3 regions of the Pseudomonas sp. 3296 genome follow, and region 1 is predicted to be linked to each of the others. Evidence: predicted binding sites of a transcription regulator. Region 1 holds the regulator's gene; each other region holds the start of a gene.

Region 1 (3,262 bases):
AGGAAGAACCCAGCGAAGAAGCCATGGCTGATATGTTCGCTGATATTTACCACAGCCCGACCAAGCAGGTTGGCTAAGGTAGTCATGAACAGTTTTTGTACCTACATCGATGGTCTGCCATGCATTGTTCCATTTGTGAACGCGCAGCCAGTAATGTGGCCTCCGTCTATGCAAGACAAGGTAAAGAAATAACATGGGCAGCATGCATCCCGTACAGGTGATCGCGGTGACCGGCGGCAAAGGTGGCGTCGGCAAGACTAACGTGTCAGTGAATTTGTCGCTGGCCCTGGCTGAACTCGGCCGTCGCGTCATGCTGTTGGACGCTGACCTGGGCCTGGCGAACGTCGACGTCCTGTTGGGACTGACACCCAAACGTACCCTGGCCGACGTGATCGAAGGCCGCTGCGAGCTGCGCGACGTTCTGTTGCAGGGCCCGGGCGGTATTCGAATTGTTCCGGCCGCATCCGGCACCCAGAGCATGGTTCATTTGAGCCCGGCTCAACACGCCGGCCTGATCCAGGCGTTCAGCGACATCGGCGACAACCTCGACGTATTGGTGATCGACACCGCTGCGGGCATAGGTGACTCGGTAGTCAGTTTTGTTCGCGCAGCGCAAGAAGTCTTGCTCGTGGTCTGCGACGAGCCGACCTCGATCACCGACGCCTACGCGTTGATCAAACTGCTTAACCGCGACTACGGCATGAACCGCTTCCGTGTCCTGGCCAACATGGCCCAGAGCCCGCAAGAAGGTCGCAACCTGTTCGCCAAGTTGACCAAGGTCACCGACCGCTTTCTCGACGTTGCCTTGCAATACGTCGGCGCGGTGCCTTACGACGAAAGCGTGCGCAAGGCTGTGCAGAAACAACGTGCCGTGTATGAAGCCTTCCCGCGTTCCAAGTGCGCCCTGGCGTTCAAGGCCATCGCGCAGAAAGTTGATACCTGGCCGCTGCCTGCCAACCCGCGCGGGCACCTTGAGTTTTTCGTCGAGCGCCTCGTGCAACAGACCGCAGGACCCGTTCTATGACAGCCAGTGGCTACAACCTCTACAAGAAGTCGGCACGTGACGCGCAGTACGAGCTGATCGAGCGTTACGCGCCACTGGTCAAACGCATTGCTTACCACTTGCTGGCCCGTCTGCCGGCCAGTGTCCAGGTTGAAGACCTGATCCAGGCCGGGATGATCGGCCTGCTTGAAGTGTCGACCAAATACGACGCCAGCAAAGGCGCCAGTTTCGAGACGTACGCGGGCATACGAATCCGCGGCGCCATGCTTGATGAAGTACGCAAGGGGGACTGGGCGCCACGTTCGGTCCACCGAAATACCCGTATGGTCAGTGACGCAATTCGCTCTATTGAAGCTAAAACCGGCCGTGACGCTAAAGATCACGAGGTTGCGGCCGAACTCCAATTGAGTCTCGACGATTATTACGGGATTTTGAACGACACCCTGGGCAGCCGCTTATTCAGTTTCGACGATCTGTTGCAGGACGGCGAACACGAAGGGCTGCACGAGGATGGCGCGAGTGCACATCTGGAGCCGTCACGCGATCTGGAAGATGAACGCTTCCAGGCGGCGCTGGCGGACGCGATTGCCAATTTGCCGGAGCGTGAGCGACTGGTGTTGGCGCTGTACTACGACGAAGAGTTGAATCTCAAGGAAATCGGTGAGGTCCTGGGGGTCAGCGAATCGCGGGTCAGCCAGTTACACAGCCAGTGCGCGGCCCGTTTGCGGGGGCGTTTGGGGGAGTGGCGAGCGCGCTGAAGGCAGTGTGGGGACACTGCGAACGGGGCTGGTGCGGATTTGAACGGCACCGGTCGCGATCTGTTGTGCTCCAGACAGTCATCGAGTGAATTGCCGGATTGATTGAAATGGCGCGTCCAGGTGCTGGGCGCGTTTAAGACTGCTTGGAGGTCGAATTGGACAAGAACATGAAAATCCTCATCGTTGATGACTTCTCAACGATGCGGCGGATCATAAAAAACCTGTTGCGTGACCTTGGGTTCACCAACACGGTCGAGGCTGACGATGGCACTACCGCCATTCCGGTTCTCAACAGCGGGAGCATCGACTTTCTGGTAACGGACTGGAACATGCCTGGCATGACCGGTATCGATCTGCTGCGCCACGTGCGCGCCGATGAAAAGCTCAAGCACCTGCCGGTGTTGATGGTGACCGCTGAAGCCAAGCGCGAGCAGATCATCGAAGCGGCCCAGGCCGGTGTAAACGGCTATGTGGTCAAACCCTTCACGGCCCAGGCGTTGAAAGAAAAAATCGAGAAGATTTTCGAACGCATCGGTTGATCCACTGCGCCACGGGGGAGCTATGGAGCATAAAGAATCTTCACAGGGCGATTTTGAATCGACCCTGAAAAAACATGCCGTCGAACTGGTCGCCAGCCTTGAAAAAGGCAGGTTCGGCGAGGCTGTGCAACTGATCCATGAGCTCAATCAGACCCGTGACCGTGGCCTGTATCAGGAAGTGGGCAAGCTCACTCGCGAGCTGCACAGCGCGATCGTCAATTTCCAGATTGACCCGAACATGCCGCAAGCCGAGGAAGTGTCGCAGATCACGGACGCCACCGAGCGCCTGGGGTATGTGGTCAAGCTGACCGAGGCCGCGGCCAACCGCACCATGGACCTGGTGGAAAGCGCCACGCCGCTGGTCAACAGCCTGAGCGAAGAAGCCCAGGCGTTGAGCACGGACTGGGGCCGGTTCATGCGTCGCGAAGTCGGGGCTGAAGAGTTCCGTGAGCTGGCCCGCCGCGTCGACGGTTTCCTGACACGCAGCACCGAGGACAACCGCACGGTGTCGAGCAACCTCAACGACATCCTGCTGGCTCAGGATTACCAGGACCTCACCGGTCAGGTGATCAAGCGCGTGACCCAGTTGGTCACCGAAGTTGAAAGCAATTTGCTCAAGCTCGTCCTCATGGCCAGCCAGGTAGACCGCTTTGCGGGTATCGAACATGACCGTGAATCGATGCTCGCCGAAAAAGATCCACAAAAACATCTCTCTCAGGGTGAAGGTCCGCAGATTCATGCCGATAAAAGAGAAGACGTTGTGTCCGGTCAGGACGATGTGGACGATTTGCTATCCAGCCTGGGATTTTAGCGTTTCAGCATTCTAGGTTTTTTAGGTTTTTAGACCTGTAGGAGCACCCCCTTAATGAGCTTCGGCGCCGATGAAGAGATCCTTCAGGATTTCCTGGTTGAGGCCGGCGAGATTCTAGAGCAACTGTCCGAACAACTGGTCGAGCTGGAAA
Region 2 (3,262 bases), on a different contig from region 1:
GCTTGTCGCATTGCCGATTTCAACGCCTGCCCGGCCGCCGTCCCGAGAAACTCCCCGGCCTGCTCGGTGAAACTTGGCCCTTCGGCTGCAGGTTTGGCCGGCGCGGCCTCGGGATCAGGTGCCAACCCCTTACGCCCCATCAGCACTTCATAAGCCGACTCCCGATCAATCGGCTTGTCATAACGCCCTTGCAAGAGCGAACTGGCGATCAGTGCCGCACGCTCGGCCTCGCTCAACGGCCCGATCCGCGATTGTGGTGGCGCGATCAACACACGCTGAACCATCTCCGGCGTGCCTTTATCGGCCAGCGTCCCGACCAGTGCCTCGCCGATCCCCAGTTCGGTCAACACCGACAAGGCATCGAACGCCGGGTTCGGCCGGAAGCCTTCGGCCACGGCGCGCAGGGATTTCTGCTCCTTGGCGGTGAACGCACGCAAACCGTGCTGGATGCGCAGCCCCAACTGAGCCAGCACGTCATCCGGCAGGTCACCCGGCGATTGGGTGACGAAATACACGCCCACGCCTTTCGAGCGAATCAGCCGCACCACTTGTTCCAGTCGATCCTGCAGCGCCTTGGGCGTCCCGGCGAACAGCAAATGAGCTTCGTCGAAAAACAACGCCAGCAGCGGTTTGTCCGCATCTCCGCGCTCCGGTAATTGCTCGAACAGTTCGGCGAGCAGCCACAGCAGGAATGTCGCGTACACCTTCGGAGCTTCGTGAACCAGACGACTGGCATCCAGCAAATGAATGCGTCCGCGACCGTCAGCGGTTGGTTGCAGAATGTCTTCGAGTTGCAGCGCCGGTTCGCCAAACAGCGCTTCGGCGCCTTGTTGCTCCAGCGTCGCCAGCCGCCGCAACAACGCCTGACTGGAACCGGTGGTCATCAACGCGGCGTCATCGCCGAGCAATTCGGGGTTATCACGCAGGTGATTGAGCAGCGCCTTGAGGTCCTTGAGGTCGAGCAGCAACAGCCCTTCGCGGTCCGCTACCTTGAACGCCGCGTACAGCGCCGACTGCTGGCTATCGGTGAGTTCCAGCAGGCTGCCCAGTAACAATGGGCCCATTTCACTCAAGGTGGTGCGCAATGGATGACCGGACTGGCCATGAATGTCCCACAGCGTCACCGGGTACGCCTGGGGCTTGTGGTTCAGCCACGACATCCCGGCGATGCGCTCGGCGATCTTGCCTTGGGGGATGCCGGCGGCGCCGAGGCCACACAGATCGCCTTTGATATCGGCGGCAAACACCGCCACGCCTGCGTCGCTGAAGGCTTCGGCCATGCGCTGCAAGGTGACGGTTTTACCGGTCCCGGTAGCGCCGGCGACGAGGCCGTGGCGGTTCGCCAGACGCATGGCCTGAGCGATGGGCTGGCCGGCAAGGTCGGCACCGAGAACGAGTTGCAATGAGTCAGGCATTTTGTCACCCAATGGTTAATCTTTGATCCGGCGCGGCCGATACAAAACAAGAGACTACAAAGAAATCAGCGTCGGTATTCCCTAAGGACAGGACAGAACTATCAGCTGCTTTTCACCCTGCCCGTTTTGCGTGCCTTTATAAAAGCACGCCCTGAACAATAAGACCTTAGCGGAACCCCAAGCCATGAACAAAAACCTGCGCTTCAGTCATAAAATCTTGCTTGCCGCCGCCCTCATTGTTATTGCTGCCTTCGCCTCGTTCACCCTGTACAACGACTATTTACAGCGCAACGCCATCCGCGAAGACCTGGACAATTACCTCAATGAGATGGGCGACGTCACCGCCAACAACATCCAGACCTGGTTGGCCGGTCGTATCCTGCTGATCGATAACCTCGCTCAAAACATCGCCATCAACCCCGAACAGTCCAATGTCGCCAGCCTGCTTGAGCAGAAAGCCCTGACGTCGACCTTCATGGCATCCTACCTGGGCGATGCCACCGGCAGCTTTACCATTCGCCCCGACGCCAAGATGCCGGCCGGCTTCGATCCACGGGTTCGCCCTTGGTATAAAGGTGCCGAAAGCAGCAGCACCGCGACCCTGACCGAACCGTACATCGACGCGGCCACTGGCCAGACCATCATCTCCATCGCCACCGCCTCGAAGAAGGCCGGGCAAAGCGTCGGCGTGGTGGGCGGCGACCTGAGCCTGCAAACCCTGATCGACACCCTCAGCGCCCGTGATTTCGACGGCATGGGGTATGCCTTCCTGGTCAGCGCCGACGGCAAGATCCTGGTGCACCCGGACAAAGCCCTGGTCATGAAGTCCCTGAGCGAGGCGTACCCGAAAAATACCCTGCGCATCAGCAGCGACTTCAGTGAGGTCGACGTCGACGGCAAGACCCGTATCGTGACCTTCACCGCGATCAAAGGCCTGCCATCGGTCAACTGGTACATCGGCCTGTCGGTGGACAAGGACAAAGCCTTCTCGATGCTCAGCTCGTTCCGTGCATCCGCCGTGGTCGCGACCATTATTGCCGTGGCGATCATCATCGCGCTGCTGGGCATGCTCATTCGCATCCTGATCCAGCCGCTGCACGTCATGACCCGCGCCATGGAAGACATCGCTGACGGTGAAGGCGACCTGACCAAACGCCTGACCATCCAGAACAACGACGAATTCGGCATCCTCGGCACAGCGTTCAACCGTTTTGTCGAACGTATTCACACCTCGATCCGTGAAGTGTCCTCGGCCACCGGGCAAGTCAACGAAGTGGCGCTGCGCGTGGTGGCCGCCTCGAATTCCTCGATGTTCAACTCCGATCAGCAGGCCTCGCGCACCAGCAGCGTCGCCGCCGCGATCAATCAACTCGGGGCCGCCGCCCAGGAAATCGCCCGCAACGCCGCGCAAGCGTCGAGTCAGGCCAGCGATGCCCGCAGCCTGGCCGAAGATGGCCAGCAAGTGGTGGACCGCAGCATCAAAGCGATGAATCAGCTGTCGAGCATGCTCAGCGCCTCGAGCACCAACATCGAATCGCTGAACAGCAAAACCGTGAACATCGGCCAGATCCTCGAAGTGATCACCAGCATTTCCCAGCAAACCAACCTTCTTGCACTCAACGCGGCCATCGAAGCAGCCCGTGCCGGTGAAGCCGGCCGCGGTTTCGCGGTGGTGGCAGATGAAGTGCGCAACCTGGCACACCGCACGCAGGAATCGGCGCAACAGGTGCAGACCATGATCGAGGAACTGCAAGTCGGCGCCCGCGAATCCGTCAGCACCATGAGCGACAGCCAGCGCCATAGTCAGGACAGCGTTGAAATCGCCAACCTGGCGGGCGAGCGGTTGA
Region 3 (3,262 bases), on a different contig from region 1:
GCGATGCGCACGCCGTCGTGGAAGCCTTCGACCCGAAACGATTCGCCTGCCAGCAGATAGCGCTCACCATCGCGGGGCACCATTTCATCCAGGGCAATCATGTTGTTGTCACGGTCAACCTCAACCAGATAGCTCTGGAAGCGCTGGTTACGTTCGTGGAACGTAATGATCAGCGGGTCATGGCTTTCTTGCAGTTGCCGCAGGTTACCCGCGATCTCCATGGGCGTGGAGAGCACCTTGGGTGGCTGCGGAGCATCTTCCGCGGTTAAGGCATTGGGCACGGTTCATCGTTCTCCGGACAAAATGTGACTGCGCATGGCCAGCATACTGCCATCATGTGGCGCGTCTTGAAAGTGCGAACTCATCAACAGGTTCACGCCTGACTGAGCGGGCGCGGCTTCGCTAGCTTGGCGGTTGATCCGCGGGCATCGTAAAGCGCGGGTGGTTCGCCGCCGGTGAGGATCTTCAGCTGATTGGCCGTGGCGGCCTGTTGGACCAGGATCGACTGACCATTATTGACGTTGATGGCCTGGCACTGAGCCAGAAGGTCGGTCAGGGCATCGCTTTGCGCAAGTAACTGATCACCGACGCTGGATTCGCTGGCGAGTTGCTCCAGGCCCTTGCGATTGGTGGGCAGATTGAGGCTGGCGAGGACTTCGCTGCGCTTGCGGCCATGCTGTTCGAGCAGAATGATCATTGCCTGTTTGCGCGCCAGAATGTCTTCGAGCAGTGGCATGTCGCGACCATGCAAGGCGAGGGACTCGTTTTGCAGCAACTCCAGCAAGTGTTGCGCTGGAGCAAAGTCGTCGATGATCAGTTGCAGTAAATTAGTGTCGTGCATGGCTGGCCTTGGGGTTTAAGCGTCCAAAAGCCTGGCGCAGACCGAGGGCCTAGCGCTGGGCTTCGAAGTTGAGCAGTTTGCTGGCTACACGGTTGCTGTCGACTTTATAGCTGCCATCGGCAATCGCTGCTTTCAACTCGGCCACGCGGGCATTGTCGACGGCAGGCTGATCGCGCAGCTTGTCAGTGACCTTCTGCAACTGTTGAGCCTCATTGCTGAGGTGTACCGATTCCCCGCTTTTGGCGGTACTGGCCTGTTCGGCCGGGGTATTCAGCGGCGCGGATTTGCCGGCTTCGGCAGTGTCCTTGTTGGCGCTGGTACGCGTACTGCCGGTCAGTGACGAGGAACTGTTCAAACGGCTGAAATCGATGACCATGATAAAAAACCTCTGGGAATTTGGACGCTTGCCATGTTTTCGGCTCTTCCTGCAAAAACTTTAGGCCCATTTATCAACGAGCCTGCATGCGCCAGCGCATTTCCTGCGTGAGGCACAGCTTAGGGAACAGCCACGGCCAGCGCCATGTTTTCGCAAGCGCAGAGTTTCTTACATGGCCACTTCCACCTGGCCCGGCGCTATGACCTGCGCCTTGATGACCCGTTGGGAGTTGAGGTTTTTTACCCGGATCTGTTCACGCAAGCCGCCATTGGACAGGGCCTCGCCCGGCATGCGCACGCTGAGCGTGCCGCTGCGGGCGGTAATCACCACTTGGTCACCTTTGGAAATGACTTCGGCCTGCTCGAGATGGACCAGCGTCAGCACCTGATCGGCGACCGTTGGTCGGGTAAGTTTTTGTCCAATCGTCTGATCGATGGAGGTGAAGTATCCCTGGCCGATCAGGCTGATGTCGCGTTCGCGCAGCATGACGTCGCCCGGCTCGATGTAGCCGGCGCGTTTGAGGGGCCGCGTGGTGGTGACGACGTCGCGAAACAGGCGGACTTGAGCGGGCACGAACACTGTCCAGGGCGAGGTACTGTCGCAACGCACCTTGACCGTGACCCGGCCAATCGGGATCGCCGGGCTCTCCAGAGTGGCTGTCAATTCCTTGTCGCACATGGGCATGCGCAGGCGCGGATCGAGCTGCTTGACCTCGATCTCATAACGGCCTTCGGTTTGACTGCTCGCCAAATAGTCTTCTACGGTGAACTCAAGAAAGCCCTGAGTGACGCCGATAAGCATGTCAGGCAAGGTAACTGCGTCAGCAAGGGCAGGGCTGCCAGCGTTGAACAGGCAGACGGCCGACATCGCGCAAAGCACGTGGCGAGCGTTTGATGTCAGGCGTCGGAAAAATGTCGGTTCTGTGTTCATAAGAGTTAAAAAGCAAGCGCCGTGCCGTTTAGCAATGAACGTGCGTCGCAACACACTTAAGCGTTGGTGTAGGAGTCTGTGCATGGCTGGTGTAATGGATGCGGTAAACCAGCGCACGCAACTGGTAGGGCAGAATCGCCTGGAGCTGCTGTTGTTCCGTCTCGACGGCCAGCAGCTCTATGGGATCAACGTGTTCAAGGTTCGGGAAGTGCTGCAATGCCCCAAACTCACGCTGATGCCAAAATCCAGTCCTGTCGTGTGCGGTGTGGCAAATATCCGGGGGGCGACCATTCCGATTCTTGATCTGGCCATGGCGACCGGCTCCGGCGCGCTGAAAGATCAAAGCAATCCGTTCGTGATCATCACGGAGTACAACACCAAGACCCAGGGTTTCCTGGTGCGCTCGGTGGAACGCATCGTCAACATGAACTGGGAAGAGATTCATCCGCCACCCAAGGGCACGGGACGCGATCACTACCTGACGGCTGTGACTCGGGTCGACAATCAGTTAGTCGAAATCATCGACGTCGAGAAAATCCTCGCGGAAGTGGCGCCGACTCCGGAAGCGATTTCGGTCGGTGTGGTCGATGTCGAAACCCAGCACAAGGCCTTGTCCTTGAAGGTCTTGACCGTCGATGACTCGTCGGTGGCGCGCAAGCAGGTGACTCGTTGTCTGCAAACCGTCGGTGTCGAAGTGGTGGCGTTGAATGACGGCAAGCAAGCGCTGGATTACCTGCGCAAGCTGGTCGACGAAGGGAAAAAGCCGGAAGAAGAGTTCCTGATGATGATTTCCGACATCGAGATGCCGGAAATGGACGGGTACACCCTCACGGCCGAGATCCGCAACGATCCACGCATGCAAAAGCTTCATATCATCCTGCATACTTCGTTGTCCGGGGTATTCAATCAGGCGATGGTCAAGAAAGTCGGTGCCGATGACTTCCTTGCCAAGTTCCGTCCTGATGACCTGGCATCCCGGGTAGTCGACCGGATCAAAGCAGCAGATATCAGCTAGGGGCCTTCTGCCCCTGGTGGTTAACACGATTTAAGAGGCGGCATCTTTGTCTACGGGTAATTTGGATTTCGAACAGTTCCGGGTCTTCCTGGAAAAAGCC

Evidence for each region. The regulator FliA, encoded in region 1, starts transcription of late flagellar genes. The targets are predictions, from matches to a motif close to CTAAAGTTTNNNNNNNNNNNGCCGNTAA.
Region 2: the regulator FliA is predicted to act here: its motif matches at 1,431-1,458, upstream of J2X66_RS14870 (methyl-accepting chemotaxis protein).
Region 3: the regulator FliA is predicted to act here: its motif matches at 1,254-1,281, upstream of flgM (flagellar biosynthesis anti-sigma factor FlgM).

The regions. Positions count from the first base shown of each region.
Region 1 covers NZ_JAVDUY010000001.1:842,586-845,847, reverse strand. Annotated here, with positions in the region: gene flhF (flagellar biosynthesis protein FlhF) at 1-77, shown strand, start outside; gene fleN (flagellar synthesis regulator FleN) at 194-1,024, shown strand; gene fliA (RNA polymerase sigma factor FliA) at 1,021-1,761, shown strand; gene J2X66_RS04040 (chemotaxis response regulator CheY) at 1,929-2,300, shown strand; gene J2X66_RS04035 (protein phosphatase CheZ) at 2,323-3,111, shown strand; gene J2X66_RS04030 (chemotaxis protein CheA) at 3,166-3,262, shown strand, end outside.
Region 2 covers NZ_JAVDUY010000005.1:159,345-162,606, forward strand. Annotated here, with positions in the region: gene J2X66_RS14865 (helicase HerA-like domain-containing protein) at 1-1,415, opposite strand, end outside; gene J2X66_RS14870 (methyl-accepting chemotaxis protein) at 1,600-3,262, shown strand, end outside.
Region 3 covers NZ_JAVDUY010000008.1:48,727-51,988, forward strand. Annotated here, with positions in the region: gene J2X66_RS22060 (flagellar regulator YcgR PilZN domain-containing protein) at 1-281, opposite strand, end outside; gene J2X66_RS22065 (flagellar protein FlgN) at 374-841, opposite strand; gene flgM (flagellar biosynthesis anti-sigma factor FlgM) at 891-1,217, opposite strand; gene flgA (flagellar basal body P-ring formation chaperone FlgA) at 1,386-2,147, opposite strand; gene J2X66_RS22080 (chemotaxis protein CheV) at 2,230-3,162, shown strand; gene cheR (protein-glutamate O-methyltransferase CheR) at 3,209-3,262, shown strand, end outside.